DNA from 3 places in the Xenorhabdus bakwenae genome. Region 3 is predicted to be linked to each of the others. Evidence: predicted binding sites of a transcription regulator. Region 3 holds the regulator's gene; each other region holds the start of a gene.

Region 1 (3,290 bases), 1.5 Mb from region 3:
GACAAAACCGGATGGAGAGCCGGTAAAAGCCACGTTGCCAGGCTGTCTGCATTAACAGCAAGGGAAAGCAATAACGGGATCTCATTACTATTTTCATCACCCAGCCATTGTGCTTCCAGCATTTCCACCTGATGTAATAGCGCAAGCAACTTTTGCCCTTGCTCTGTCGGGTGGGGAGGAACAGTGCGTACCAATAGTGGCTGACCAAACATATTTTCTAATTGCTTGATTCTCTGGGATACCGCTGATTGAGTAATACAAAGTTTTTGCGCTGCCCGCTCGAAACCACGTTCTTTGATCACTGCGTCTAATGCTTGCAATGATCGGTAATCAGGACGTTTCATTGAAAATAAGATTCTCCGTGTTTGCACTTTTTGTGTTACAGCCCAATAAAAACCATTATGTGGCCTAACCAGCACTATGCCATATTTTTTCATGAGGTGAGCCAATATTGTTTATACTAGCCGTCAGATTTTTCCTTGTAACTGATTATAGGCTGTGATCAATATGACTCAGGACGAACTGAAAAAAGCAGTAGGTTGGGCGGCATTGGAATACGTTAAACCGGGTACAATTGTCGGCGTGGGTACAGGTTCTACCGCCGCGCATTTTATTGATGCGTTAGGCACTATCAAAGATAAAATTGAAGGTACTGTGTCAAGTTCAGACGCATCGACTGAGAAATTGAAAAGTCTCGGTATTCCTGTGTTTGACTGCAATGAGGTTGACGCTTTGGATATTTACGTTGATGGTGCTGATGAAATTAATGGTCAAATGCAGATGATCAAAGGCGGCGGCGCAGCGTTGACCCGGGAAAAAATCATCGCGGCGGTTGCGAAGAAATTTATCTGTATTATTGATTCGTCTAAGCAAGTCGATGTGTTAGGCAAATTCCCTCTGCCAGTTGAAGTCATCCCAATGGCACGGGCTTATGTGGCTCGTGAGCTGGTGAAATTGGGCGGAACACCGGTTTATCGTGAAAACGTAGTCACTGACAATGGTAATCATATTCTGGATGTTCACAACCTCTCGATTGTTGATCCCATTGCGTTAGAAAATAAGATCAATGGGATCGCTGGCGTGGTGACAGTGGGCCTTTTTGCTAACCGAGGAGCAAACGTAGTACTGGTAGGGACTGCGGATGGCGTTAAGACGCTCACTGAATAAGCATTTATTGAGGGCAGAATAATCTGCTCTCAAAATATTTTTATTTTTATTCAAAACAGAAAATTTAGTGATATATATCACTTTTATGTCTAAAAAAACCGCAAAACTCTGCCTTTATCCCGTAACGAATTATTTTACTTTGCATAACAACTTATTTACTGTTGCTTATTCTGTGATATAAGCAATCGATTGTATTGCCGTTACTGTTTTTTTTGTTATTTTGGTGGCGTCGATATGCATTATGAAAGTAAGTACAACTAGGGCGGGCAAATGGTTAAGGTATCTTTAGAAAAGGACAAAATTAAATTTCTGCTGCTGGAAGGCGTTCACCAAAGCGCAGTAGATAGCCTGAAAGCGGCAGGGTACAGCAATATTGAATATCACAAAGGGGCATTAGAACCGGAAGAATTGAAAGCCGCGATCCGTGATGCCCGATTTGTCGGTATTCGTTCCCGCACCCAATTGACCGAAGAGATTTTCGCCGCAGCGGAAAAACTGGTTGCAGTTGGGTGTTTTTGTATTGGCACTAATCAGGTTGACCTGAAAGCGGCGGCAAAGCGCGGTATTCCGGTATTTAATGCGCCTTTTTCCAATACGCGTTCGGTCGCTGAAATGGTATTGGGTGAACTGTTGCTGCTGTTACGCCGTATTCCTGAGGCGAATGCCAAAGCCCACAATGGAGTATGGGATAAGCAAGCAAAAGGTTGCTACGAAGCGCGCGGAAAAAAATTAGGCATTATCGGTTACGGGCATATTGGTACACAGCTTGGCATTTTGGCGGAAAATATTGGCCTGAATGTCTATTTCTATGATATTGAAAATAAATTGCCATTAGGTAATGCACAGCAAGTTCATCATTTGTCTGAATTATTGAATATGAGTGATGTTGTGAGCCTGCATGTTCCCGAAACTGCTTCAACCAAAAATATGATTGGCGCAGCAGAAATGGAATTGATGAAACCAGGTTCAATTCTGATCAACGCATCACGGGGTACGGTAATTGATATTGAGGCCCTCAGCAATGCGTTGGAAATCGGGCATCTTTCTGGTGCCGCGATTGACGTTTTTCCTCATGAACCCGCAACAAACAATGATCCCTTTATCTCACCATTGAGCCAGTTTGATAACGTACTGCTGACGCCACATATTGGGGGATCGACACAAGAGGCCCAGCAAAATATCGGTTATGAAGTTTCTGGTAAACTAGTCAAATATTCTGATAATGGTTCAACATTATCAGCGGTCAATTTTCCCGAAGTCTCGCTCCCTGTTCATGCCAAAGATACGAACCGATTACTGCATATCCATGAAAACCGCCCGGGTATCTTGACCAGTATTAACCAAGTGTTCACTGAGCAAGAAATCAATATTGATGCTCAATATCTGCGGACTGACAGCGGCATTGGTTATGTAGTTATTGATATTACGACGGAGAATTCAGCTCAGGCTGAATTGGTCTTGCAGAAACTGAAGGCTTTGCCGGGCACGATCCGTTCTCGCTTGCTTTACTGAGATATGATTGCTCGTTAACAAGGATCGTGATTGATTAGAAAGTCAGGGGCTATTGAAGACACAATAGCTCCTGTTACTGGTCATGCACCCAATAGTTAGATAACCTTTGGAAGATAGTATTCACGCTCAATGAAAGTGCCTATCACTTTGTCATGCATTTCTTCGGATTTGGAATAACAGATCGTTTTCCGATTCAGTCTCTTGATGCGAGTACGTAAGGTCAGATTGGTTCTTTCGATACGTTGAGTAAATTTCTTCCCTCTAAAGTGTTTTTCCTCAGAAAGGCAATCGTAAACGGCATAATTATCGGTACAGAAAAATTGAATTTCGAAAGGAGCCAGAAGTGCCAGCAATTTGCTCAGTGTTTTCCTGCTGCGATCCCCCAATACGTGCGCGATTATTTGCTTTTGCTCCGGTTCCCAGGCATACCAAAGCCAGCGCTGATTCTTCTTGTTACCGACAAAAGACCATTGTTCATCAATTTCGCAGATAATATGAATATTATTTGCGGCCAGCGGCAGTGTAGTTACCTGTCTGGGTTCGAGTTTTTTTAGGGTACGAAGAACGGTGTTGATACCCACCTTCAGGACACGAGCGGTGTCTCTGATACC
Region 2 (3,290 bases), 130 kb from region 3:
GGGGGAAACACTGAATGTTTCATTGCCATCGCTTAAAGGAGAAAAATATTCCGCGTTCACGCGCCGTGAGCCTGTTGGCGTCGTAGTTGGCATTATTCCGTGGAATTTCTCCATCATGATTGCGATCTGGAAATTGGGGGCGGCACTGGCGTGTGGTTGTACGATTGTCCTTAAACCCAGTGAATATACTCCTTTAACCATGCTACGAGTGGTTGAACTGGCAAAAGAAGCGGGAATTCCAGATGGTGTGATCAATATCGTCAATGGTTCAGGTGCTCGCGTGGGTATTTCTCTCATTAATCATCCTCAATGTGCCAAAGTCACTTTTACAGGCTCTGTTCCAACAGGAATAAGCGTGGGAAAATTGGCCCTGGAGCAGGGACTGAAACGCACAACACTGGAGCTTGGCGGCAAAAATGCGGCGGCTTTTCTGTCTGATATGACAGTTGAAAAGATCGTTGATGGCATATTGGAAGCGGGCTATGTGTATCAAGGGCAGATTTGTGCGGCTGCGGAACGTTTTTATATTCCATCCGTTCATATAGATGCTGTTTTGGTATTACTGTCTGAACGCTTATCGGCGATGAAAATTGGCTCTCCCCTTGATGAATCAACGGAAATGGGACCTTTGGCAAACAAGGAACATTACGAAAAAAATTCTGTCTATGTTTGAAACAGCACGTCAGGAGGGCAATGAAATCGTCTACGGCGGCTATGCTTTGGAGGGGGCGGGATTTTTTGTCGCACCAACAGTGATTAAAGCCAAGAGTGTTGAAGACACATTAATGAACGAAGAGACGTTCGGGCCGATCGGCACTTTCCTCAGTTATGAGAATGAAGAAGAACTGATTACCATGATGAATGCGACGCCATTCGGGTTGTCTGCCAGCCTCTGGACGAATGATATGAGCAAGGCGATGCGTATGCTCCCCTGCATTAAAGCGGGCATGCTATGGATTAATATGCATACGTTTCTGGATCCTGCGGTTCCATTTGGTGGGATTAAATCTTCAGGGGTGGGTCGTGAGTTTGGCAGTGCGTTCATTGAGCATTATACGGAGCTGAAATCAGTCATGATGCGTTATTGATGAGTGTGCCAGTATTAATAATGGAATAGTGAATGATTCTCGTGAGCGCTGACAGGCCATTGGTTATCGAAGTGCTCATATTTTCTTTTTTGCCTTGCTGAAAAAAACGCCGTCATCAAAATGTAATTAAATTATCACAAAAATGCTGCAATATCTTCAGTTAACTGTCATATGACATATCTATTATCCGAGCGAATCAACATGATGTTTTTTATCCTATTCATTTAATTGCAAGGAAAATCCTATGTCGCGTAATGATGAGAAAAGCCTGTTTGTTGTGATGATTGCTGTGTTGATATCAGGAATGACAGTGCCTGTATGGGCTGTCGGCGAGGCAAATCACATTTTGGCGCAACAGCGTGCGGTACAAGGCAATATTACCCAGTTTGGTGGTGCCCGCCGTCTCACCCAAGATCAAACTGAGGCGCTTAAGGCGGCATTGAGCAACAACAGAGCCAAAAATGTGATCCTGTTTATTGGTGATGGCATGGGGGACTCTGAAATTACCCTTGCCCGTGATTATGCAGAAGGTGCTGGTGGATTCTTTAAAGGAATAGATGCCTTGCCGTTCACTGGGCAATATACACACTATTCGTTGGATAAAAAGACGCAGAAACCCAACTATGTGACAGATTCAGCGGCCTCTGCCACGGCTTGGGCAACCGGCGTAAAAACCTATAATGGGGCGCTGGGGATCGATGTTTTTGGCAATCCTCATCAATCTCTTTTAGCGTTGGCCAAAAAGAACGGCAAAGCAACGGGAAATATCACCACAGCCGAAATTCAGGATGCAACACCCGCGGCGTTATACGCCCATATTACGAATCGTAAGTGCTACGCCCCAGAAGAAACCTCGAAGTATTGTGGCACAGAGGCTTTAGAAAATGGGGGTAAAGGCTCTATTAGCGAACAATTACTGGCAGCACGTGCTGATGTAACCTTGGGCGGTGGCGCAAAATCGTTTACTCAACAATCGCTATCCGGCGTTAATAAAGGAAAGACATTGCAACAACAAGCATTGGAGCAGGGATACCAATGGGTCACGGATGCGAAGTCATTGGCGGCTGTCAAAAGTGCTAATCAACAAAAACCTTTGTTAGGCTTATTCAATGATGGAAATTTGGATGTCGCCTGGGAAGGGCCAAAAGCAGTTTATCACGGTAATATCAATGAAAAGCCGGTGAAATGCGCAGTGAATGCGAAATTAGATCCTAACGCACCTACATTAGAGCAACTGACGGAAAAAGCGATTGATTTACTGAAAAAGAATAAAAATGGTTTTTTCCTGCAAGTTGAAAGTGCTTCGATTGATAAACAGGATCATAACGCGAACCCTTGTGCCCAAATTGGTGAAACAGTCGCTTTGGATAAAGCCATACAAGTTGGCCTTAAGTTTGCCAAAGAACAGGGTGATACGCTGGTGATTGTGACGGCTGATCATGCGCATGCGAGCCAGATCATTGAGCCTGATGTTAAATCACCTGGCTTGACGCGATCGCTGATTACGAAAGATGGCGCCGTCATAACGGTAAATTATGGTAATTCGGAAGGGGATAAGCAGGAACACACCGGTACACAGCTACGGGTCGCGGCTTATGGCCCACATGCTGCCAATGTGGTAGGTTTGACTGATCAGACTGATCTGTTCTTTACCATACGTGATGCAATGAACCTAAAATAACATGGTGACAAATGAGGAAGATCCGTCAGTTATCTCGTCAGGAAATCTCTGATGTCTGGAATATTGACCGTACAGAATTGATTGAAAATTTATATGTCCTGAATTAAAAAACCAGGAAGAATTAAGGAATCAATGAGAAGAGAAGAAAAATGTAACAGTGGTGCGAAGGGGGGGGACTTGAACCCCCACGTCCGTAAGGACACTAACACCTGAAGCTAGCGCGTCTACCAATTCCGCCACCCTCGCAGGTACTGCCATTTATCTGGTTTGTTTAATCGATAGTTATCTGATTTGGTGCGAAGGGGGGGACTTGAACCCCCACGTCCGTAAGAACACTAACACCTGAAGCTAGCGCGTCTACCAATTCCGCCACCCTCGCATATTCAGACACTATCACTTAAACGACTATCACTTAAGCGAATAGCATGGAGGCGCATTCTAGAGATTTTATAGCTGGCGTCAATCATTATTTAGGGAGAAAACGTGTGATTGGTGTAAAAATCAGCATGTTGATATGGTTG
Region 3 (3,290 bases):
AAGTCCACTAAGCAGACACTTTTTTCCTGTCCCACTTCATCAAAGCTGAGTGGAATAGGAGAACCGCTGTAGCGGATATGCGCTGATTTACCGATGACTTGCGGGCGGTGGATATGCCCTAGTGCAATATAGTCAGCAGGAGGGAATGACTGTGCGGGGAAGGCCTCTAATGTGCCGATGTAAATATCTCGAACGGAATCTGTAGTGGAAGCGCCCACCGTAGTGAGGTGACCCGTGGCGATAATCGGTAATGGCTGGCCGAGCTGTTCTCGTAATGCACAGGCTTGTTGGTAGAGCTTGTGATAATGCCCGGAGATGGCATCCTGTAGTGCCTGTTGCTTTTGTACGCCCGATTGCCCTGCCTGACTGGTCATAATATCCCGTGGCCGCAGATAGGGAATGGCACAGAGAATGGCCCCTGCATTGCCATCTCTGTTATTCAGAAGCTTTATTTGCTGTGTGATATCTTCAGTTTCAGCATTGGCAATCACAAGGGTATTCAGGTAAGAGAGGAGGGATTTTGATTCGTTAAGTGTGGCAACAGAATCGTGGTTTCCACCAAGAATGACAAGCTGGCAGCCTGTAGGCTGTAATGCCACAATGAATTTGTTATAAAGTTCACGTGCGTAGCTGGGGGGCGAACCAGTATCAAAAATATCGCCGGCAATAATTAGTGCATCAACTTGATATTGAATGGTTTTTTCAATCAGCCACTGCAAAAAATGCTTATGTTCAGCAGCGCGGCTTTTAGTAAAAAAATATTGGCCAAGATGCCAGTCAGATGTGTGAATAATTCGCATGATTTTCCCGCCCGTTACTTCCTTGCTTGTTGCAGGGGTTAATTATAATGGCAGTTTGAGGGATGTCCTGTGCAATTCGACATTCTTTACTGAATTTTCGAGCTACTTCGCATCCACAGTGAAATATGACAAAGTTGCAAAATTTTCTTTGGGAGCCAGTTTGTCTCTTGCTAATTGAGGAGTAAGAGGTTTCATCAAAGTGTCATAAAATTGACTCATAATGTTTTGTCGTGAACTCACTGACCTTAATGACATTAACGGAATTAACCATGGTTAAACGCATTTTGGTAGTTGAAGATGAAGTGCCGATTCGTGAAATGGTCTGTTTTGCTCTGGAACAAAACGGTTATCAGGCCATTGAAGCGGAAGATTACGATACGGCGCTAAGACGTTTGTCTGAGCCTTATCCTGATTTGGTATTATTGGACTGGATGCTGCCGGGAGGTTCGGGAATACAACTTATCCGGCAAATGAAACGGGATAATAACGTTAAGGCGATCCCTATTATTATGGTCACGGCTCGGGTGGAAGAAGAAGATAGGGTACATGGCTTAGATGTCGGTGCCGATGACTATATAACAAAGCCTTTTTCACCCAAGGAATTGATTGCCCGGGTTAAGGCTGTTTTGCGCCGCCTTTCACCTATAGAGTCGGAAGAGATTATTGATATGGATGGATTAGCGCTGGATCCGTCATCCCACCGCGTTTCCAGTCATGGACAAGATGTGGACATGGGACCAACTGAATTCAAACTTCTCCACTTTTTTATGACTCATCCTGAGCGTGTTTATAGTCGTGAGCAGCTACTCAACTATGTGTGGGGAACAAATGTTTATGTGGAAGATCGTACGGTTGATGTACATATTCGCCGCTTGCGTAGGGCGCTGGAGATAGGGGGTCACGCAAGGATGGTACAGACGGTGCGGGGGACGGGTTATCGCTTTTCTACCCGCTATTGATTGTTCGGAGTAAAGTCGCGTGCTTGAGCGTTTATCCTGGAAAAAGTTGGTATGGGGGCTTGTGCTTTTTTGCTTGCCCGCTGTCATTTTGTCTCTTTTCATCGGTCAGTTAGCATGGTTGCTGGTTATTGCACTATTTTTGGCTCTGATATGGCATGGCTATAATTTACTGAAATTATCCGATTGGTTATGGCTGGATCGCAATATGTTACCGCCCGCCGGTCGTGGCGGCTGGGAACCTATCTTTTATGGTATTTATCAGTTGCAGCAACGCAATCGCAAACGACGTCGTGAACTTGCATTACTCATCAAGCGCTTTCGCAGTGGGGCGGAATCGTTGCCGGATGCCATTGTGATAATGACCACGGAGGGCAATATTTTTTGGTGTAATCGTCTGGCTCAGCATTTACTTGGATTCCGCTGGCCTGAGGATAACGGTCAGCATATTTTCAACCTGCTTCGCTATCCTGATTTTAGCCGTTATATTACAGCGAATGATTTTTCCCACCCTCTGTCCATCGAATTGAATAATGGCAATATGATAGAGTTCCGCATTATGCCTTATTCTGAGAAGCAATTATTGATGGTCGCACGCGACATCACCCAAAAACGACAGTTGGAAAATGCCAGACGGGATTTTTTTTGCCAATGTAAGTCATGAACTCAAAACCCCTCTCACTGTACTGCAAGGTTATCTGGAAATGATGGAGGATCAGGCGTTCAACACTAACGTAAACCAGAAAGTCATCGGTACAATGCGGGAACAAATACGAAGAATGGATGGTTTGGTGCAACAACTGCTGCATCTTTCCAAAATTGAAGGGGGACCACAAGTGAACATGAATGAAGTCGTGGATGTTCCCAACATATTGAAAGTATTGCAACGAGAAGTATTACAACGAAAAGTATTGGCCTTGGGAAATGAGCAGCACGATATTGTGTTTGATATTGATGAAAGGCTGAAAGTGTTTGGTAATGAAGAGCAATTACGCAGTGCAATGTCCAACCTTGTTTATAACGCCATTACACATACCCCTCCGGGCACAAGGATTGAGGTGAGCTGGCGAGATGTTTCCCAAGGTGCACAGTTCAAAGTGGAAGACAATGGCGGTGGAATTAGTGCGGAACATTTACCACGTCTGACAGAACGTTTTTATCGCGTCGATCTGGCCCGCTCACGTCAAACTGGGGGGAATGGGTTAGGTTTATCGATAGTGAAACATGCATTGCATCACTATAATACTCATCTTGATATTGCGAGTACTTTAGGGAAAGGCTCAGTGTTTAGCTTTTTATTGGCATCTCGGCTTATTGCCTCTGCCAAAAACCGTTTTACGACAAAATGATTTATGCGTTAGCATGAACAAAAAATGTGCGCGAGCAGAAAATGAACAAATCATATAGTGTGTATTCAATGATAGATAACAATAATAACTGATTTTAAAAACCAGTTCAGTACATTATTCTGGTTTTTGGTTTTACACTTGCCTTTTAGCGCTATAAAAGTTTTACTTGGGGGCAGTTGTTGGCG

The links. Region 3 encodes PhoB, which activates phosphate uptake and scavenging genes when phosphate is short. Its sites were predicted from a motif close to CTGTCATAAAACTGNCNNAT; they were not measured.
Region 1: a site for PhoB is predicted at 1,240-1,259, ahead of serA (phosphoglycerate dehydrogenase). Genes of this name have one in related genera too.
Region 2: a site for PhoB is predicted at 1,220-1,239, ahead of phoA (alkaline phosphatase). Genes of this name have one in related genera too.

The regions. Positions count from the first base shown of each region.
Region 1 is NZ_CP119194.1:2,125,376-2,128,665, reverse strand. Features, by position in the region: gene PXH59_RS10925 (LysR family transcriptional regulator ArgP) at 1-344, opposite strand, end outside; gene rpiA (ribose-5-phosphate isomerase RpiA) at 508-1,167, shown strand; gene serA (phosphoglycerate dehydrogenase) at 1,438-2,679, shown strand; gene PXH59_RS10910 (IS1 family transposase) at 2,775-3,290, opposite strand, start outside.
Region 2 is NZ_CP119194.1:3,784,147-3,787,436, reverse strand. Features, by position in the region: partial or broken gene PXH59_RS18795 (aldehyde dehydrogenase family protein) at 1-1,088, shown strand, start outside; gene phoA (alkaline phosphatase) at 1,369-2,769, shown strand; tRNA gene PXH59_RS18785 (tRNA-Leu) at 2,928-3,015, opposite strand; tRNA gene PXH59_RS18780 (tRNA-Leu) at 3,062-3,148, opposite strand.
Region 3 is NZ_CP119194.1:3,651,455-3,654,744, reverse strand. Features, by position in the region: gene sbcD (exonuclease subunit SbcD) at 1-800, opposite strand, end outside; gene phoB (phosphate regulon transcriptional regulator PhoB) at 1,070-1,759, shown strand; partial or broken gene phoR (phosphate regulon sensor histidine kinase PhoR) at 1,779-3,105, shown strand.